DNA from 4 places in the Pseudomonas sp. Cab53 genome. Region 3 is predicted to be linked to each of the others. Evidence: predicted binding sites of a transcription regulator. Region 3 holds the regulator's gene; each other region holds the start of a gene.
What was found. Region 3 encodes sigma-54, which starts transcription at its own class of promoters, with help from an activator protein. Its sites were predicted from a motif close to ANTGGCATNNANNTTGCTNT; they were not measured.

Region 1 (4,811 bases), 670 kb from region 3:
TCTTGGAGTTACCGATGGACGAAACGGTGATATCCACCTGCTGGCCGGGCTTGGCGAAAGCCGGCAGGTCGGCACTGACCGACACCGCCGCGACGTTCTTCAACTGCACGTTGCCGGAACCGGCCGGCACCTTGATGCCGAACTGCGACAACATGTTGTTGAAGGTCTGCAGCGTGAACGGGGTCTGGGTGGTCTGGTCACCGGTGCCATTGAGGCCCACGACCAGGCCGTAGCCGATCAACTGGTTGGAGCGCACGCCGGAAATGCTGGCGATGTCCTTCAGGCGCTCGGCTTGAGCGGCGAAGGCTGCCGACATCATCAGCGCACCGAGCAACAGCTGTTTAAGATTCAACGGGGCCACCTAGAAAGGGAACTTCGGGCTGAGGAAGAAACGATCGAACCAACCGGGCTGACTGGCATCGGCGAAGGCACCGGTGCCCGAATAGGTAATGCGCGCATCAGCCACGCGGGTGGACGAAACGGTGTTGTCGGTGGCGATGTCGTCGGCACGAACCATGCCGGCGATGCGCACCAGTTCGTCACCGGTGTTGAGGGTCAGCCACTTCTCGCCCCGCACGACGATGATGCCGTTGGGCAGCACGTCGGCGACGGTCACGGTGATCGAACCGGTCAGGCTGTTGCTCTGGCCGGACTTGCTGTCGCCCTTGGTCGCCCGGTCGGCGTTGTAGCCGGCATTGAGGCTCAGGTCGTTGCTGCCGATCGGGTTGTTGGTGGTCAGGCTGGAACCGAACAGCGAGGTCAGGCCGACGCTGGTGGCGCTGGTCTTGTCCATCTGCGAGTTGGCGTTCTTGCTGGCCTGGGTCCGCTCGTTCAGGGTGATGGTGATGATGTCACCGACCCGGAATGCCTTGCGGTCGCTGTACAGGTTCTGCTCGAAGCCGGCCTGGTAGATCGAGCCATTGTTGGCCGCAGCCGGCAACGGTGTACGCGGCAACACCGGCGCGTAGTACGGGTCATTGGGCCTGGGCGTTGGCGCGACACAACCCGCAAGCGCGGTGATCCCACTCAATGCCAGTACAGATACAAAGCGTTTCATGACCCTACCTCTCGGTGTTGCAGGCGACCTACGGGCCGCCCTGTCTACGTAAGTACAGATGTTGGGACGATTACAGATTCTGCGTGACGAACGAGAGCATCTGGTCGGCGGTGGAGATCACCTTGGAGTTCATTTCGTAGGCGCGCTGGGTGGTGATCATGTTGACCATCTCCTCGACCGTGCTCACGTTGGAGGTTTCCAGGGTGTTCTGCAGCGTGGTGCCGAAACCGTTCAGGCCCGGGGTGCCGATTTGCGGCGCGCCACTGGCGGCGGTCTCCAGGAACAGGTTGTTGCCCACGGCCTGCAAGCCGGCCGGGTTGATGAAGTCGGCGGTCTGCAGGTTGCCGATCACCTGGGCGGCCGGGTTGCCTGCCACGGTGATGGACACGGTACCGTCGCGGCCCACGGTGAAGGTCTGGGCATCGTTCGGGATGATGATGGCCGGTTCCAGGGCGAAACCGCTGGCATTGACGATCTGGCCATTGGAGTCGAGGTGGAAGGTACCGTCACGGGTGTAGGACGTGGTGCCGTCCGGCTGCAGGATCTGGAAGAAACCGCGACCGTCGATGGCCATGTCCAGCGGCTGCTCGGTGGTTTGCAGGCTGCCGGCGTTGAAGTTCTTCTGGGTGCCGACGATGCGCACACCGGTACCCACTTGCAGGCCCGACGGCAGCTCGCTGTCCTGGGTCGACTGGGCACCTGGCTGACGCTTGACCTGGTACAGCAGGTCCTGGAACTCGGCACGATCACGCTTGAAACCCGTGGTCGAGACGTTCGCCAGGTTGTTGGAAATGGTGGTCAGGTTGGTGTCCTGGGCGGACAAACCTGTTTTGGCAACCCACAAAGCCGGAAGCATTCGATTCTCCTCGTACGCCTGATTATCGGCGCGACGCTGTCATTAATAGTTAGATCTGCAAGACCCGAGCCATAGCCTCATCGCCTTCTTTGGCGGTGTTCATCATCTTCACGTGAAGCTCGAACTGCTTGGCCAGGGCCAGGACCGAGGTCATCTCGTCCACGGCATTGACGTTGCTCGCTTCCTGGAACCCCGAGACCAACTGCACGTTGGCATCGATGGGTGCCGGCTGGCCGTCCTTGGTCCGGATCGAACCGTCCAGGCCCTTGGTCATGTTCTTGAGGTCCGGATTGACCAGCTTGATGCGGTCCACCTCGGCCATTACCCGCGGGCCTTCGCCCATGGCGCGGATGCTGATGGTGCCGTCCTGGCCGATTTCGATCTTCTGCTCCGGCGGCACGGCGATGGGACCGCCGTTGCCCATCACCGGCATGCCGTTGCCGGCCCGCAGCACGCCCAGGGCGTCAACATTGAGGCTGCCGGTGCGCACGTAGCTTTCACCACCGTCGGGATTCTGTACCGCCATCCAGCCCGGACCGCTGACCGCCACGTCGAGGTCGCGACCGGTTTCCACCAACGCGCCCGGTGTGAAGTCCGTGGCAGGTCGCTCGGACATGGCAAACGCCCGCGCCGGAAAGCTGTCGCCGAACACCGGCATCGAGCGCGCCTGCTCCAGGTCTTTCTGGAAACCATTGGTGGAAATGTTCGCCAGGTTGTTGGCATGGGCCCGTTGCGCCAGTGCGTTCTGGCTGGCGCCGGTCATTGCCACATAAAGGTACTTGTCCACTGTCGTTCCTCTGCATGCCGGACGTTTGCCGTCCACTGCTGTGTTGCACAGCCTTAAGCAATTTGCAGACCAACTTTTTTCTGGCGGGCCAAGGCCCGGTAAACAAAGGGCCTGGGGGATTTACAGAGGATAGGTTGAGGGTGTCGAAGTCGAAAAACCGGCGGTGTTATGCCGCTAGGTGGCAAGGCCTGGCACCTGGCCTGATGCCAGGCGCCTCATCGGCTGGCGGAGGTCAGGCCTTTGCCAAGGCATCGCCCAACACACCCACCACCTGCTCCTGGTGCTCATGGGTCAAGCCGAGCCACATGGGCAAACGCAACAGGCGCTCGGAATAGCCGTCAGTCACCTCCATCGACCCCTGCACGCGTCCATAACGCAGGCCACCGGGCGATGAATGCAGCGGCACGTAATGGAACACCGCGTAGATGGCATGTCGCTTGAGCTCTTCGAGGACGGCCTGGCGCTCGACGCCCGGGGCGAGGATCACGTAGTACATGTGCGCGTTGTGCTGGCAGTTTTCAGGCACTATCGGACGCCGCAGCGCCCCTTGCCGCTCAAGCGTCGCCAGCGCCGCATGGTAATTGTCCCAGAGGGCCAGGCGGCGGTTGGTGATGGCTTGCGCCTCTTCCAACTGGGCCCAGAGGAACGCGGCCGTCATTTCCCCCGGCAGGAACGAGGAGCCCACTTCCTGCCACGTGTACTTGTCTACTTCACCCCGGAAGAACCGGCTGCGATCGGTGCCTTTTTCCCGGATGATCTCGGCCCGCAACGCCAACGCGGGATCATTGACCAGCAAGGCCCCGCCCTCCCCCGAAATCACGTTCTTGGTTTCGTGAAAGCTGAAGGCCCCCAGGTCACCGATACTGCCCAGCGCCCGCCCCTTGTAGGTCGACATCACACCTTGCGCGGCGTCTTCCACCACGGCCAGCCCATGCCTGCGGGCAATGGCCAGGATCTCGTCCATCTCGCAGGCCACGCCTGCGTAGTGCACAGGTACGATGGCCTTGGTCCGTGGCGTGATCGCCGCCTCGATCAGGCGCTCGTCCAGGTTCAGGGTGTCGGGCCGCACATCGACGAAGACCGGCACCGCGCCGCGCAACACGAAGGCATTGGCGGTGGAGACGAACGTATACGACGGCAGGATGACTTCATCGCCAGGCTGGATATCCAGCAGCAACGCCGTCATTTCCAGGGCCGCGGTGCATGAATGGGTCAGCAGGGCCTTGTTGCTGCCCGTTTGCGCCTCCAGCCAGCGATGACACCGCTTGGTGAAGGGGCCATCGCCGGCGAGCATGTTGCCGAACTTGGCCTGGGCGATGTAATCCAGTTCCTTGCCGGTCATGTAAGGGCGATTGAAGAAGATCGTTTCTTTGCTCATTGCAAACTTCCCTGGATGGGCATGGTCATGGGTGGCGCGAAGGACAAAACCTCAAACCGCACTGATCCGCCCACCTATCTGGCTGCCTGTATCAAGATTTTCATAGAAGTACGGAGTGAATCCGGCTCGCTTCATCGCCTGCTGGGTTTCAACGATGTCGTATTCAACCCGGTGCAGCTCGAACGCCTCACCGTCCCAGGTGGCGAAACCGGCCCGAGCGTCACCATCACGGGGCTGGCCGACTGAACCAGGGTTGCAGTAGACCTTGCCTTCGCCGCTCCACAGGTACTGGACATGAGTATGGCCCGAGGCGAAGTAGCGGCCAGGCAAGGGCGAAAAATACGCCTGCGAAGGTCGCACGTACTCATCCAACGGATCGTTCCAGCCACCGTGGACGATGCTCACCCCCTGTTGGTTCGAGCGCTGCGCAAGCGAGCCCAGCCAGGCCAGGTTCTGCGCCGTGACGACGCCTTGCTGGTAGTCCAGGCAGGCATTGGCGCTGTTGGAACGAGGGCATCGCTCGTGCTTGGCCAGGTACCAGTCGTGGTTGCCCATCACCGAGAAGACGTCCCGCTCGCGCAGGGCGTCGCAGCATTCATTGACCTGGCTGTAGTAACCGGCGGTGTCGCCCAAGCAGATGATCTGTGTAACACCCAGTTCGTCGAGCTTGGCCAGCACTGTCCGAAGGGCGCTGTAATTGCCATGTACGTCAGAAATGATCCCGATCATAGAC
Region 2 (4,811 bases), 2.0 Mb from region 3:
CCAGGGCGGTGCTCTGCCCCGTCAGCTCGCCGGTCATCCTCGTGCCTTTGCGGTCCTTGCCTTCCCAGGTGTAAACATCGGTTTTGACTGCCTTGACCGCCATGTTCAATCCTTGGTGACGCGGTTGATTTCTTCGAGGCTGGTGACGCCCTGCATCACTTTGAGCAGCCCCGAGGTGCGCAGGTCATTGAAGCCGTCCTTGCGCATTTGCAGGTCGATTTCCAACGAGTTGCCTTCGGCCATGATCAGGCGTTGCAACTGAGGTGTATTCCTGACCACTTCGTAGACCCCCACGCGCCCTTTGTAGCCACTGTTGCACTGCTGGCAACCGACCGGCTCATAGATCGTGAATGAGCCGATGCGTTCCCGGGGGAAGCCTTCCTTGAGCAGGGTTTCGTCGGGAATCTCGAGGGCTTTCTTGCAGTGGTTGCACAACTTGCGCGCCAGCCGCTGGGCGATGATCAAGTGCACGGCGGTGGCGATGTTGAAGCCGGGGATGCCCATGTTCTGCAAGCGGATCAGGGTTTCCGCCGCGCTGTTGGTGTGCAGCGTGGAGAGCACCAGGTGACCGGTCTGGGCGGCCTTGATGGCGATCTCGGCGGTTTCCAGGTCGCGGATCTCGCCGACCATGATCACGTCCGGGTCCTGGCGCAGGAACGAGCGCAGGGCCTGGGCGAAATCCAGCCCCTGGCGCGGGTTCACGTTGACCTGGTTGATGCCTTCCATGTTGATCTCCACCGGATCCTCGGCGGTGGAAATGTTGATGTCCACGGTGTTGAGGATGTTCAGCCCGGTGTAGAGCGATACAGTCTTGCCCGAGCCGGTGGGCCCGGTGACCAGGATCAGCCCCTGGGGTTGCTTGAGCGCCGCCATGTACAGCGCTTTCTGGTCAGGCTCGTAGCCCAGGGCGTCGATGCCCATTTGCGCGCTGGAAGGGTCGAGGATCCGGATGACCACTTTTTCGCCCCAGAGCGTGGGCAGGGTGTTGACCCGGAAATCGATCGACTTGTTTTTCGACAGGCGCATTTTCAGGCGTCCGTCCTGGGGCTTGCGGCGCTCGGAAATGTCCAGGCTGGCCATGACCTTCAGCCGTGCGGCGATACGGCCGGCCAGTTGGGTGGGCGGCTTGGCCACTTCACGTAGCATGCCGTCGGTGCGCACCCGCACCCGATAGGATTTTTCATACGGCTCGAAGTGCAGGTCGGAGGAACCGCCCTTGATCGCGTCCAGCAACATCTTGTTGACGAACCGCACCACCGGCGCGTCGTCGGCGTCCTGGCCAGCAAGGGTGTCCTGCTTGCGATCGTCGTCCGACTCGATGTCCAGGCCGTCGAGGTCGACATCACCCATGCCCTCCAGGCCGGTGCTGCTGGACTCGAAGAACTTTTCGATGGCGTCGCTGAGTTTGTCGTCCTCCACCAGGATGGCTTCGGTGGTCAGGCCGGTGCTGAACTGAATGTCATTGATGGCCTGGTGGTTGGTTGGATCGGAGATGCCCACGAACAACTTGTTGCCACGTCGCCAGAGCGGCAGGGCGTGGTGTTGGCGGACCAGTTTTTCGCTGACCAGGCCGGCGGGCTGGTTCTCCTTGTCGAGGCTGTTGAGATCCAGCAGGGCGACGCCGAAATGCTCCGAGGCAATTTCCGCAACCTGACGACTCTGGACCAGTTTGTTCTGTACCAGGTAGCTGACCAGGGGCATGCGATTGCGCTGGGCCTGCTGGTACGCCTGCTGGGCATTCTGCTCGGTGATCAGTTCAGCCAACACCAGTTGCTTGGTCAAGCCGCTGAGTGCGATGTCATTCATGGGCATGGGGATACCAGACGCGGACAGTTCATGACTTATAGCCTAGTCAAGCATCGACGCCAAACCAGCGAGGCGGGGTGACAAAAAGTGTCAGATAGTGCGGTTGTTGGGGTAGGACGCAAGGCTTCTGGCCGGCGAAGTCCTTTGTCAGTGGCGTCTTGAGGGTTGGCATGTGCCGTGCAATAGCCGCCTCAGGACATGAGATTCCGCCTCATGCGATGGAGAAGTCTATGAGCAAGCAAAAAGGTTTTACCCTGATCGAACTGCTGATCGTCGTGGCGATCATCGGCATCCTGGCGACGTTTGCGTTGCCGCAGTATTCCAGGTACCAGGCGCGGGCGAAGGCTACCGCCGGACTGGGGGAAATATCCGCGCTGAAGGTAGCGTACGAGGATCAGATGAATCAGGGGGTTACGCCAACGTTGGCCCTCATGAACGCCCCGTCCACAACCAATAATTGCGCCATCTCGCTAACAGGTACAGCCACGACGGCAGGCTCTATCATTTGTACCCTCCAGAACGCCCCTGCCGCCATAGCAGGTAAAACGATCACGCTTAGCCGTGATGTCAATGGCGCCTGGACATGCGCATCCACCGCACCCAAGGAATACCTGCCGACCGCTTGCCCTGGTACCTGATACTGCGCGGCGATGGGGCACTCCCTCGCCGTTTAAAACCTTCTTTGATTCATCAGCTTAGCGGCGAGGCAGAATCGGCAAGTTGCATGTTGAAAATGGGAGGCTCATGCAATTTGCATGATTATGAATTTTGCCGCTTCGCTTAACTATTTGATTTATAAGGAATTAATTGATTTATCAAAACTGGCACAGCCTTCGCACTACTCCTGGTAACCCTGCTGGATGCAAATCCGGCAGTTTCTGAGAAAAACAGGAGTTACTCGTATGAAGAAGTTCGCTATCACTGCCGCTGCTGCAACCGCTCTGACCCTGACCATGGCTAGCGCATTCGCCGAGACCACTCAAGCAACTCAGGCTCCAATGATGCTGGCTGCTGGCGAAGTGACCAAGGCGAAGGAAACCACTTCCGACACCTGGATCACCACCAAGGTCAAGGCTGACCTGCTGACCGAAAAAGGTATTCCAGGCTCCGACATCAAAGTTGAAACCAACAAAGGTGTTGTGTCGCTGTCCTCCACCGTGGCCGTGACTGATTCGCAAAAAGACATGGCCGTGGCCATTGCCAAGAAAATCAAAGGCGTCAAAGCCGTCTCAGCTGATGGCCTGAAAGCCGAGTAAGGCTGACGAGTTCTCGCCTGGACCGGGAGAAGGCGCGGCAAGCGGGCTGAGTCATACGCCTGCCGTTGCTTTTGAAGTTCATGCGAAGGCCACACGGACGTGGCCATTACAGGCCCCCGGCATACGTGCCGGGGGCCTGTTCTATTCAGGGGTGGAAAACTGGCGTGAGCGGGGGTGGTGGGTATTCGCGAGCAGGCCCGCTCCCACATGGGGTGGCCTGCACGATCCCTGTGGGAGCGAGCTTGCTCGCGAAGAGGGCGCCCTTTCAGCGCCCGCGCTTGCTGGTGATCTGCACCAACCGGTTTCCCTCAAAACGCAGGTACTGGTACATGCCGCTGTTGGGGCCGTAGGTCCATTCCTCAACCGGGTATTCTTCCCGGCGATTGACGCTGCGCTTGTAGCCCAGGTCGTCCCGCGCCGCAGGCTCGCCACACTTTTGCAGCACTTCGCTGGAGCGGTCGCCGACGCTGATCAACTGGCTGCCGCAACGCAGCGTATCGGCTGCCGATGCCGTGCCGGCGGCCAGCCATGCGCCCAGCCCGAGCAGGTACAAACACTTCATCATTCGGCATCCAGGTGCATGGGGGTAATGACGCGTCCGTCGCTCTCGGCCTGGCCGAGGCTGGCGTCGATGAAGTAGACGCGGTCGTCGGCCAGGCGCCCTTTGTCCACCAAAAAGTCCTTGATGCTACCGGCCCGCTCTTGCCCCAGTTGGCGCAGCAACACATCACTGCCGCTCCAGAACTTGATCACGCTTTCGCGCAGCTTGTCGGTGCGCGCTTTTTTGTCCAGCTGCGCCCATTCGGCCGGCGGCTGGGTCTTGAGGCGGGTGCGATAGATGCCTTCGAGCAACGGTGCCTTTTCATCTTCGGGCACCTGCAACAGCGAGGCCTGGGCCGGCACCTTGTCGCCGCGCCGCTGCAGCATCTTGTAGTAGTTGTACTGGTATTCACGTTCCAGGCGCTGGGCGGCGAGCAGCGGGCCGTCGCTGCTTTCGGCCGCCGTGCCTTCGATCTCCAGGCGCAGTTCCGGGCGCTTGCCCAAGGCTTCGGAAAGTTTGAGCAGCACGCCCTCGCTTTCTTTGCTCAAGTCGCTTGAACCTGGGGCGAATGCCACGCTGCCGAGGTCCTCCGAACCGCCACCGGACACCAGCCCGCCGATGAGCTTGAACGGCGCCTGCGCCGCGCGGACCACCAGGTTGCGCAAGGTCTGCCAGACAATCGGCATGACGCTGAATTGCGGGTCGTTGAGGTTGCCGGTCACCGGCAGTTCGATGGAGATCTTGCCTTCGGAGTCCTTCAGTAGTGCGATGGCCAGCTTCAATGGCAGGCTCACGGCGTCCGGGCTGTCGACTTTTTCCCCCAGTTGCAATTGCTCGACCACCACTTTGTTTTCAGCCTGGAGCTGACCCTTGGTGATCCGGTAATGCAGGTCCAGGTTGAGTCGGCCCTTGCGGATACGGTAGCCGGCGAACTTGCCGGAATAGGGGGTCAGGGTGGTCAGCTCGACCCGTTTGAAACTGGTGGCGATGTCGAGGCTGGCCATCGGGTCGAAGGGGTTGACTGCCCCCTTGATGGTGACCGGCGCATAGCGGTCGACCTTACCCTTGACGTCGACGCTGGCCGGCTTGGCCTCGCGGCTGTCGATGGTGCCGATCTGGCCGTTGAGCTGTTGGATGGCCGTGGCGAAATTCGGCGTCAGGCTGAAGTCGGCGAAGTTGGCCGAGCCGTCGTTGATGGCGATGCCACC
Region 3 (4,811 bases):
CCATCATCACCAGCACACGCATGACGGTGTTCCCGCAGCAACAATATGCGCAGACCGAGCAACCCGTTAGAATCGACGGCGCCGGGGGTGTATCGACCGGCACGGGAATGAAGGCGTATTTGAAGGAAAGCAGGATACACCTGCTATCGAACGTAAGAGGACAGTATGAAGCTCGCTAAAACCCTCCCTATTTTGCTCAGTCTGGGCGCAGCACTGGGAAGCGCGAGCGCCTGGGCTCTTCCCAACGACCGCGACCAGCCTATCCGCATCCAGGCCGACGACGCCCAATTGGACGACAAGAACGGCGTAGCCACCTACAAGGGCGATGTGATCATCACCCAGGGCTCGATGAAAGTGACCGGCAACACCGTGACCATCACGCGCACCCAGTCCGGCGACATCGACGTGGTGACCTCGGTCGGCAACCTGGCCTACTTCGAGCAGTTGCAGACCGCCGGCGACACCAAGCCTGTGCAGGGCTATGGCGTGACCATCCAGTACCACGCCTCCCAGGACCGCGTCGTTCTGATCGACCGCGCCAAGGTCGTCGACAAGGACAACAACGTCACCCAGGGTGAGAAGATCGTCTACGACACCAACAAGAAACTGGCCAGCGCCGGTCGCGCCACCGGCAGCAAGGTGACCGAGCAGCGCCCACGGATCGACATGGTGATCCAGCCTAAAAAGAAAACCGACCAGAAGGCCCAGTAATGGCAACTCTGAAAGCTCAGCACTTGGCCAAGAGCTACAAGAGCCGTCAAGTCGTGCGTGATGTCAGCCTGTCCATCGACAGCGGCCAGATCGTCGGCCTGCTCGGCCCCAACGGCGCGGGCAAGACCACCTGCTTCTACATGATCGTCGGCCTGGTCCAGGCCGACCAGGGTCGCGTACTGATCGACGACCTGGATGTCAGCCACCAGCCGATGCACGGCCGGGCCAAGGCCGGTATCGGCTACTTGCCGCAAGAAGCGTCGATCTTCCGCAAGCTGTCGGTCGCCGACAACATCATGGCGATCCTCGAGACCCGCAAGGAACTCGACAAGGCCGGTCGTCGCCAGGAACTGGAAAGCCTGCTGCAGGAATTCCATATCAGCCACATTCGCGACAACCTGGGCATGAGCCTGTCCGGTGGTGAACGGCGCCGGGTGGAAATCGCCCGGGCCCTGGCCACCGCACCGAAGTTCATCCTGCTCGACGAACCCTTCGCCGGCGTGGACCCGATCTCGGTGGGCGACATCAAGCAGATCATCCACCACCTCAAGGCCAAGGGCATCGGCGTGCTCATCACCGACCACAACGTGCGCGAGACCCTGGATATCTGCGAGACCGCCTATATCGTCAATGACGGCCAGTTGATCGCCGAAGGCGACTCCGCCGCCATCCTGGCCAACGACCTGGTCAAGGAAGTGTACCTGGGCCATGAGTTCCGCCTGTAAGCACGAGTGTCTGGCGAATCGCCGCGGGCATTGCTGATTTTATTATGGTGATGCCCTAGGCAAACACTTCAGTTTCAGGCATATAATTTGCTTAAGTTTGGCGCTTCGGCGCCCTGTAGTGGATGGCGCATGTGCGCCGGCGAATAAGGTGTTAAGCCCCTGCCATGAAACCATCGCTAGTCTTGAGAATGGGCCAGCAGCTGACGATGACGCCGCAGCTGCAACAGGCCATCCGCCTGCTCCAATTGTCGACCCTGGACCTGCAACAGGAAATCCAAGAGGCTCTGGAGTCCAATCCGATGCTCGAACGCCAGGAAGAAGGCGACGACTTCGACAACACCGACCCGCTGGCCGACAACGTCGAGCAGAAGACCAACACCGAGATCCCCGAACCGTCCTACCAGGAAGCCGCCCCGACGGTGGACAACCTCGAGGACGGCGAATGGAACGAACGCATTCCCAACGACCTGCCCGTGGACACGGCCTGGGAAGACGTCTACCAGACCAGCGCCAGCAGCCTGCCGAGCAGCGATGACGACGAGTGGGACTTCACCACCCGCACCTCCGCCGGCGAAAGCCTGCAAAGCCACTTGCTGTGGCAGTTGAACCTGGCGCCGATGTCCGACACCGATCGCCTGATCGCCGTCACCCTGATCGACTGCATCAACAACCAGGGCTACCTGGACGAGACCCTGGAAGAAATCCTGGAAGCCTTCGACCCCGAGCTCGACATCGAGCTGGACGAGATCGAGGCCGTTCTCCACCGGATCCAACAGTTCGAGCCGGCCGGCATCGGCGCCCGCAACCTGGGCGAATGCCTGCTGCTGCAACTGCGCCAGTTGCCGGCCAAGACACCCTGGCTGACCGAAGCCAAGCGACTGGTCACCGACTACATCGACCTGCTGGGCGGCCGCGACTACAGCCAGTTGATGCGCCGCATGAAGCTCAAGGAAGACGAACTGCGCCAGGTCATCGAACTGGTGCAGAGCCTCAACCCGCGCCCCGGCTCGCAGATCGAATCCACCGAACCCGAATACGTGGTGCCCGACGTCATCGTGCGCAAGCACAACGATCGCTGGCTGGTCGAGCTGAACCAGGAGTCGGTGCCCAAGCTGCGGGTCAACGCCCAGTACGCCGGCTTCGTCAGGCGCGCCGACACCAGCGCCGACAACACCTTCATGCGCAACCAGTTGCAGGAAGCGCGCTGGTTCATCAAGAGCCTGCAGAGTCGCAACGAAACCCTGATGAAAGTGGCCACCCAGATCGTCGAGCATCAGCGCGGCTTCCTGGAGTACGGCGACGAAGCGATGAAACCGTTGGTCCTGCATGACATTGCCGAGGCAGTGGGCATGCACGAGTCGACGATTTCCCGGGTAACCACCCAGAAATTCATGCATACCCCACGGGGCATCTATGAATTGAAATACTTTTTCTCCAGCCATGTCAGCACCTCCGAAGGCGGCGAATGCTCGTCCACGGCCATCCGCGCAATCATCAAGAAACTGGTGGCTGCGGAAAATCAGAAAAAGCCGTTGAGTGACAGCAAGATCGCTGGTTTACTGGAGGCACAAGGCATTCAGGTGGCCCGCCGTACCGTCGCCAAGTACCGCGAATCCCTCGGGATCGCACCTTCGAGCGAACGCAAGCGGTTGATGTAACAGGCCACGCCACAGCGTTCCAGTGGCAGGCATTTCTGCCTGCCGCTTTATGCACTGGCAACGAAGGAGAAGCTGTATGCAAGTCAACATCAGTGGACACCAACTGGAAGTGACCGAACCCCTGCGCACCTATATCGGCGAAAAACTCGACCGATTGGAAAGGCATTTCGACAAGATCACCAATGTGCAAGTCACGATGAACGTCGAGAAGCTGCTGCAGAAAATCGAAGCCACGTTGCATATTCCCGGCGGAGAGGTGGTTGCCAATGCGGAGCACACAGACATGTATGCCGCGATTGACCTGCTGACCGACAAGCTGGATCGCCAACTCAAAAAGCATAAGGAAAAGACCCAGAGCCTCCTCCAGGGCGCTACCGGTCGTTAACCCCCCAATCCATGATCCGACTAGAAACCATCCTGACCCCCGGCCGTTCCCTGGTGAACGCGCCGGGCGGCAGTAAAAAGAAAGCCCTCGAACAAATCGCCAACCTGATCCACCGCGAAGTGCCGGATCTGGAAATGCAGGACGTCTTCGAGGCCCTCGTTGCCCGTGAAAAACTCGGCTCCACCGGTTTTGGCAACGGCATCGCCATTCCTCACTGCCGCCTCAAGGGATGCACCTCGCCCATCAGCGCGTTGCTGCACCTTGAAGCCGCCATCGATTTCGACGCCATTGACGGCGCACCGGTCGACCTGCTGTTCGTACTGCTGGTCCCGGAAGCGGCGACCGATGCGCATCTTGAGCTGCTGCGCCAGATCGCCAGCATGCTGGACCGCAAGGAAGTGCGCGAAAAATTGCGCAGCGCACCGACTAACCAAGCCTTGTATCAGGTTGTCCTGGACGAGCAGAACGGTCATTAAACATGCGCATGATCATCGTCAGTGGTCGCTCCGGCTCCGGTAAAAGCACGGCCCTCAATGTGCTTGAGGACAGCGGCTACTACTGCATAGACAACCTGCCCGCCGGCTTGCTGCCGGAGCTGGCCGAGCGCGCGATGATCCATACCGAGCTGGCGCAGCCTTTGGTGGCGGTGTCCATCGACGCGCGCAACCTGCCTAGCCACCTGTCGCGTTTCCCGGCCCTGCTCGAGGAAGTGCGCAGCCGGCACATCCAGTGCGATGTCTTGTACCTGGATGCTGATGAAGAAACACTGCTCAAGCGGTTTTCCGAAACCCGCCGGCGCCACCCGCTGAGCAACGCCAATCGCTCCCTGGCCGAAGCCATCGAGGATGAGAGCCAACTGCTGGGGCCGATTGCCGACCTGGCGGACCTGAAGGTCAATACCACGAACCTGAACCTGTATCAGCTGCGCGACACCATCAAGTTGCGCCTGCTGAACCAGCCGGAGCCAGGTACGGCGTTCCTGGTGGAGTCGTTCGGGTTCAAACGTGGCATGCCCGTGGACGCCGACCTGGTGTTCGACGTGCGCTGCCTGCCCAACCCTTATTGGAAACCGGAGTTGCGCGAGCAGTCCGGGCTCGACCAACCGGTAATCGACTACCTGGCCGCACAGCCGGATGTCGAAGAGATGTACCAGGATATTTCCAGCTACCTGCTCAAGTGGCTGCCCCGCTTTGCCGCCAGCAACCGTGCCTACGTCACGATTGCCATTGGCTGCACGGGCGGCCATCACCGCTCCGTCTACCTGACCGAACGCCTGGGTCAGCTCCTGCAACAATCCCTGAAGAATGTCCAGGTTCGCCACCGCGACCTCAG
Region 4 (4,811 bases), 620 kb from region 3:
CGGCTCGGGCGAGGCTTCTTTGGCGGGCATCGCGGGCGTGCCCTTGGGTGGCGTGGGCATTCGGTTGCCGGGCGAGAGTTCGACTTTCCGGGCATTGCCGGGGCGGGGCTGGTCAGTGAAGACACGATTGCCTTGGGCGTCGACGTAGGTATAGACCTGCGCCATCCCCGGCAACGCGACCAGCGCCAGGCCCAACGCGAGCCACCCGCGAATCATGGCTGGTGAACCCGCTGCACAGTGAAGGTGACGGTGTCGCTCTGCTGCACGAGGTTGTCCCCGTCGATGACTTGCACCGCCAGGCTGTGCTCGCCCCGGTCGATGTTCACCACTTGCAGGCGTGGCACGTTGGTGGGCTGGCCATAGGGTTGGCCGTCCACCAGCAGTCGAAACAGATGCGGGCTTTGCAGCCTTGGCTGCGTCCGCACGCCCACGGTAAAGGTGCCGTTGTTGGCGCGCAGGGCCTCCTCGCTGGGGATGTCCGTCAGTTCAAGCATCTCGTAGGCATTGCGTGGCTCATTCCTCTGCGCTGGGGCTGGCGGTGTGTCCGGGCTGGCGGCGGGCTGGCGCTCGATGCTGTTGAGCGGCGGCAGTTCCACCGTCTGGGCCGGTACGCCTTGGGGCGGCTGGTTGCTGTAGGCGGTGTTGCCCTCGGCGTCGGTGTATTTATAGATCTGCCCGACCGCCGGCAGTGTCAGCAGCCACAACAGCATTCCTGAAAAAACGCGACCCATAAAACCAACCGAGAATTGAATATGTCGGTTAGCAGCATAGGTCAGGGAGGGCGGATGGCCCAAGTTGTTGTAGAGCCCTTGTGGGAGCGGGCTTGCTCGCGAAGGTGCAATGTCAGGCAACGTGGATGTCAACTGACACACTGCTTTCGCGAGCAAGCCCGCTCCCACAGGGTAAGGGGCGTGTTTCAGGCTTTTGGGGCTGTACACAGCTCCCCGGTCGCCCGGATCAGGGCGAGTCGGTGCACTGGGTGCTGTTTGTCATTGTGGGTGGCGCGGGCCAGCCATTGCGGGCACTGCGGGTCGGTGCGGTAGGGGGCGAAGTCAGCCAGTTGTTGCAGCAGGCGCTTTTGCAGTCGATCGAGTTGCGGGCGGATCTCTCCTACCAGGTCGGGGCGCGGCAGGTCCGGTGCCTTGCCTGCCAGGGCCCAGTCGGACAGGTCGATGTATTGCACCATTTTGTTGGCTTCTATCTGGGCACTGAAGAACGCTTCCACGGTGTCGGCCGTGAGCTTGTAGGCCGGTGCCTGGGCGACGGCGGCGGCAATGACCTCGCGCTCGCGCTGGCGGTCTTCCACGGGTTTATGCGTGTCCCATTTGCTCAGCGCTACCTGATCGGCGATGGCGATGCGTTCGCCTATGGCATTGAGCAGCGGTGTAAGAGCATCCGGGGCGGGAGCGGCTTGGGCGGTGCTGGCCAGCACCACGGCGCAAAGGGCAAGGCCAAGCGTGAAGCGCAGCGTCATGGGCAGTCTCGTCTTGGAGGAGGGAAGTCAGCCATCATGCCCGTAATCTGCGCCCATAAAAAAGGCCTCCCGGAAGGAGGCCTCTTTTTATTTCACGCCGCGTGGGGCGACGCTACCGGATCAGCAGCTGTAGTACAGCTCGTATTCCAGTGGGTGTACAAAGGTGCGAACCTTGATTTCTTCTTCGCTTTTCAGTGCGATGTAAGCGTCGATGAAGTCGTCGCTGAATACGCCGCCCTTGGTCAGGAACGCACGGCCCTTGTCCAGCTCTTCCAGGGCTTCTTTCAGGCTGCCACACACCTGTGGGATTTCCTTGGCCTCTTCAGGCGGCAGGTCATACAGGTTCTTGTCGGCGGCATCGCCAGGGTGGATCTTGTTCTGGATACCGTCCAGGCCGGCCATAATCAGTGCAGCGAAGGCCAGGTATGGGTTGGCAGCCGGATCCGGGAAGCGGGCTTCGATGCGGCGGGCTTTAGGGCTGTTCACGTATGGGATACGGATCGAGGCGGAACGGTTGCGAGCCGAGTAGGCCAGCATGACCGGTGCTTCGAAGCCTGGGACCAGACGCTTGTAGGAGTTGGTCGACGGGTTGGTGAAGCCGTTCAGAGCCTTACCGTGCTTGATGATACCGCCGATGAAGTACAGGGCGGTGTCCGACAGGCCGGCATAGCCTTCGCCAGCGAAGGTGTTCTTGCCGTCTTTGGAGATCGACACGTGGACGTGCATGCCCGAACCGTTGTCGCCGTACAGAGGCTTGGGCATGAAGGTCGCGGTGCGGCCGTAGGCGTCGGCTACGTTGTGGACGACATACTTGAGGGTCTGGACTTCGTCAGCCTTCTTGACCAGCGTGTTGAATTTCACGCCGATTTCGTTCTGGCCGGCAGTCGCCACTTCGTGGTGGTGAACTTCGACGGTCTGGCCCATTTCTTCCAGTGCGTTGCACATGGAGGTACGGATCTCGTGGTCGAAGTCGAACGGTGGTACTGGGAAGTAGCCGCCTTTCACGCCTGGACGGTGGCCTTTGTTGCCGCCTTCCACGTCCTGGTCGGACATCCACGAACCTTGTTCGGAGAAGATCTTGAACATGGAACCGGAGATGTCGGACTTGAATTTGACCGAGTCGAAAATGAAGAACTCAGGCTCCGGACCGAAGAAAGCGGTGTCGCCGATACCGGTGGACTTCAGGTATTCCTCGGCGCGGTGGGCGATGGCGCGAGGGTCGCGGTCATAGCCTTGCATGGTCGAAGGCTCGATGATGTCGCAAACCAGGATCAGGGTCGGCTCTTCGGTGAATGGATCCAGGACGGCGGTTTCGTCGTCCGGCATCAGGATCATGTCGGAGGCTTCGATGCCTTTCCAGCCGGAGATGGAGGAACCGTCGAACATCTTGCCGATTTCGAAGAAATCGTCGTCCAGGGCATCACGGGCCGGCATGGTCACGTGATGTTGAGTGCCTTTGGTGTCAGTGAAGCGCAGATCAATCCACTTGACGTCATGATCTTTGATGAGTTGAACCGACTTCGACATATGTCCTCCGGGTGGCTTCGGGCGGGTAATGGTGTGCCCTAAGATATGGGTGATGCCGGCGCGAATACTCTGCCAAGGCAACCTGCCTCACAAGGGAGCAATTTGCATGCCAGTGCCCCAGCAATGGGTTTTTTGCACCAAATCCACGCTTTTCCAGCCAGAAACCGCAGATTGTCCGACAATGATGCACCGCAAAGTGGCGTTTTAAGGAGGGCTTGACCTGTTTTGGTGCATGCAAAACCATCTTCACATTAACTGGTTAAACCTTGAGCAATTTCCGCTATAATCCGCGCCCCCCTTTTTCGGCTGGCCGTTCGCGCGCTGTTTTCATGAAACTAATCGTAAAAGTCTTCCCCGAAATCACCATCAAGAGCCGCCCGGTCCGGATGCGTTTCATCCGCCAGTTGGCCAAGAACATCCGTGCCGTGCTCCGTGACCTGGATCCGGCTGTGGTGGTGAATGGCGTGTGGGACAACCTCGAGCTGGAAACCCGTGTCAGCGAACCCAAGATCCTGAAGGAGATGACCGAGCGTCTGAGCTGCATGCCGGGCATCGCGCATTTCCTGCAGGTGGACGAATACCCGCTGGGGGATTTCGACGACATCCTCGCCAAGTGCAAGCTCCATTACGGTGATGCGCTGGCCGGCAAGATTTTCTCGGTGCGTTGCAAGCGTGCCGGCAAGCACCCGTTCAGTTCGATGGACGTGGAGAAGTACGTGGGCAGCCAGTTGCGCCAGCAGTGCGGCGCCGCCGGTATTTCATTGAAGGACCCGCAGGTCGAAGTGCGCATCGAGATTCGCGACCAGCGGCTGTTCGTCATCCACAGCCAGCACGACAGCATTGGCGGTTACCCGCTGGGTTCGCTGGAGCAGACCCTGGTGCTGATGTCCGGCGGTTTCGACTCCACGGTCGCCGCCTACCAGATCATGCGTCGCGGCTTGATGGGGCATTTCTGCTTCTTCAACCTGGGCGGACGTGCCCATGAGCTGGGCGTGATGGAAGTGGCGCACTTCATCTGGAAGAAGTACGGCAGCTCCCAGCGTGTGCTATTTGTGAGCGTGCCATTCGAAGAAGTGCTGGGCGAGATTCTCGGTAAAGTCGACAACAGTCATATGGGCGTCATTTTGAAGCGTATGATGTTGCGTGCCGCGTCGAGCATCGCCGACCGCCTGCACATCGATGCGCTGGTCACGGGCGAGGCGATCTCCCAGGTCTCCAGCCAGACGCTGCCGAACCTGTCGGTGATCGACTGCGTCACCGAAAAACTCGTGCTGCGCCCGCTGATCGCCAGCCACAAGCAGGACATCATCGACACGGCCATCGAGATCGGCACCGCCGATTTCGCCCGGCACATGCCGGAGTACTGCGGGGTCATCTCGGTCAACCCGAAGACGGCGGCCAAGCGCGGGCGGGTGGAGCATGAAGAGAAAGAATTCGACATGGCGATTCTCGAGCGTGCGCTCGAAAATGCCAGGCTGGTGCCGATCGATCGCGTGATCGATGAACTGGGCCAGGACATTCAGGTTGAAGAAGTCGGCGAAGCGCTGGCCGGTCAGATCATCATCGACATCCGTCACCCGGATGACGCTGAAGACGACCCGCTGGAGATCGCCGGCATCGAGGTACAAACGATGCCGTTCTATGCAGTGAACGCGCGTTTCAAGGAACTGGACCCTACTCGCCAGTACCTGCTGTATTGCGACAAAGGCGTGATGAGTCGCCTGCATGCCCACCATTTGCTCAGTGAGGGGCATGCCAATGTGCGCGTTTATCGACCGAGCTAAGTGCCCGGGGCTGTTTGCCTGTGGCC

Region 1: a site for sigma-54 is predicted at 2,755-2,774, ahead of KI241_RS07320 (flagellar basal body rod protein FlgF). Genes of this name have one in related genera too.
Region 2: a site for sigma-54 is predicted at 1,971-1,990, ahead of KI241_RS23020 (pilin). Genes of this name have one in related genera too.
Region 4: a site for sigma-54 is predicted at 3,096-3,115, ahead of glnA (glutamate--ammonia ligase). Genes of this name have one in related genera too.

The regions. Positions count from the first base shown of each region.
Region 1 is NZ_AP021902.1:1,676,813-1,681,623, reverse strand. Features, by position in the region: gene KI241_RS07335 (flagellar basal body P-ring protein FlgI) at 1-319, opposite strand, end outside; gene flgH (flagellar basal body L-ring protein FlgH) at 362-1,057, opposite strand; gene flgG (flagellar basal-body rod protein FlgG) at 1,128-1,913, opposite strand; gene KI241_RS07320 (flagellar basal body rod protein FlgF) at 1,963-2,700, opposite strand; gene rffA (dTDP-4-amino-4,6-dideoxygalactose transaminase) at 2,933-4,078, opposite strand; gene KI241_RS07310 (metallophosphoesterase family protein) at 4,130-4,807, opposite strand; gene KI241_RS07305 (ATP-grasp domain-containing protein) at 4,788-4,811, opposite strand, start outside.
Region 2 is NZ_AP021902.1:5,254,486-5,259,296, reverse strand. Features, by position in the region: gene KI241_RS23030 (type II secretion system F family protein) at 1-103, opposite strand, end outside; gene pilB (type IV-A pilus assembly ATPase PilB) at 106-1,806, opposite strand; gene KI241_RS23020 (pilin) at 2,037-2,444, shown strand; gene KI241_RS23015 (BON domain-containing protein) at 2,709-3,062, shown strand; gene KI241_RS23010 (DUF2845 domain-containing protein) at 3,328-3,624, opposite strand; gene KI241_RS23005 (DUF748 domain-containing protein) at 3,624-4,811, opposite strand, start outside.
Region 3 is NZ_AP021902.1:1,010,469-1,015,279, reverse strand. Features, by position in the region: gene lptC (LPS export ABC transporter periplasmic protein LptC) at 1-179, shown strand, start outside; gene lptA (lipopolysaccharide transport periplasmic protein LptA) at 166-711, shown strand; gene lptB (LPS export ABC transporter ATP-binding protein) at 711-1,436, shown strand; gene KI241_RS04270 (RNA polymerase factor sigma-54) at 1,601-3,094, shown strand; gene raiA (ribosome-associated translation inhibitor RaiA) at 3,171-3,479, shown strand; gene ptsN (PTS IIA-like nitrogen regulatory protein PtsN) at 3,491-3,955, shown strand; gene rapZ (RNase adapter RapZ) at 3,958-4,811, shown strand, end outside.
Region 4 is NZ_AP021902.1:387,714-392,524, forward strand. Features, by position in the region: gene KI241_RS01685 (DUF4124 domain-containing protein) at 1-216, opposite strand, end outside; gene KI241_RS01690 (DUF4124 domain-containing protein) at 213-731, opposite strand; gene KI241_RS01695 (chorismate mutase) at 917-1,474, opposite strand; gene glnA (glutamate--ammonia ligase) at 1,595-3,001, opposite strand; gene thiI (tRNA uracil 4-sulfurtransferase ThiI) at 3,331-4,785, shown strand.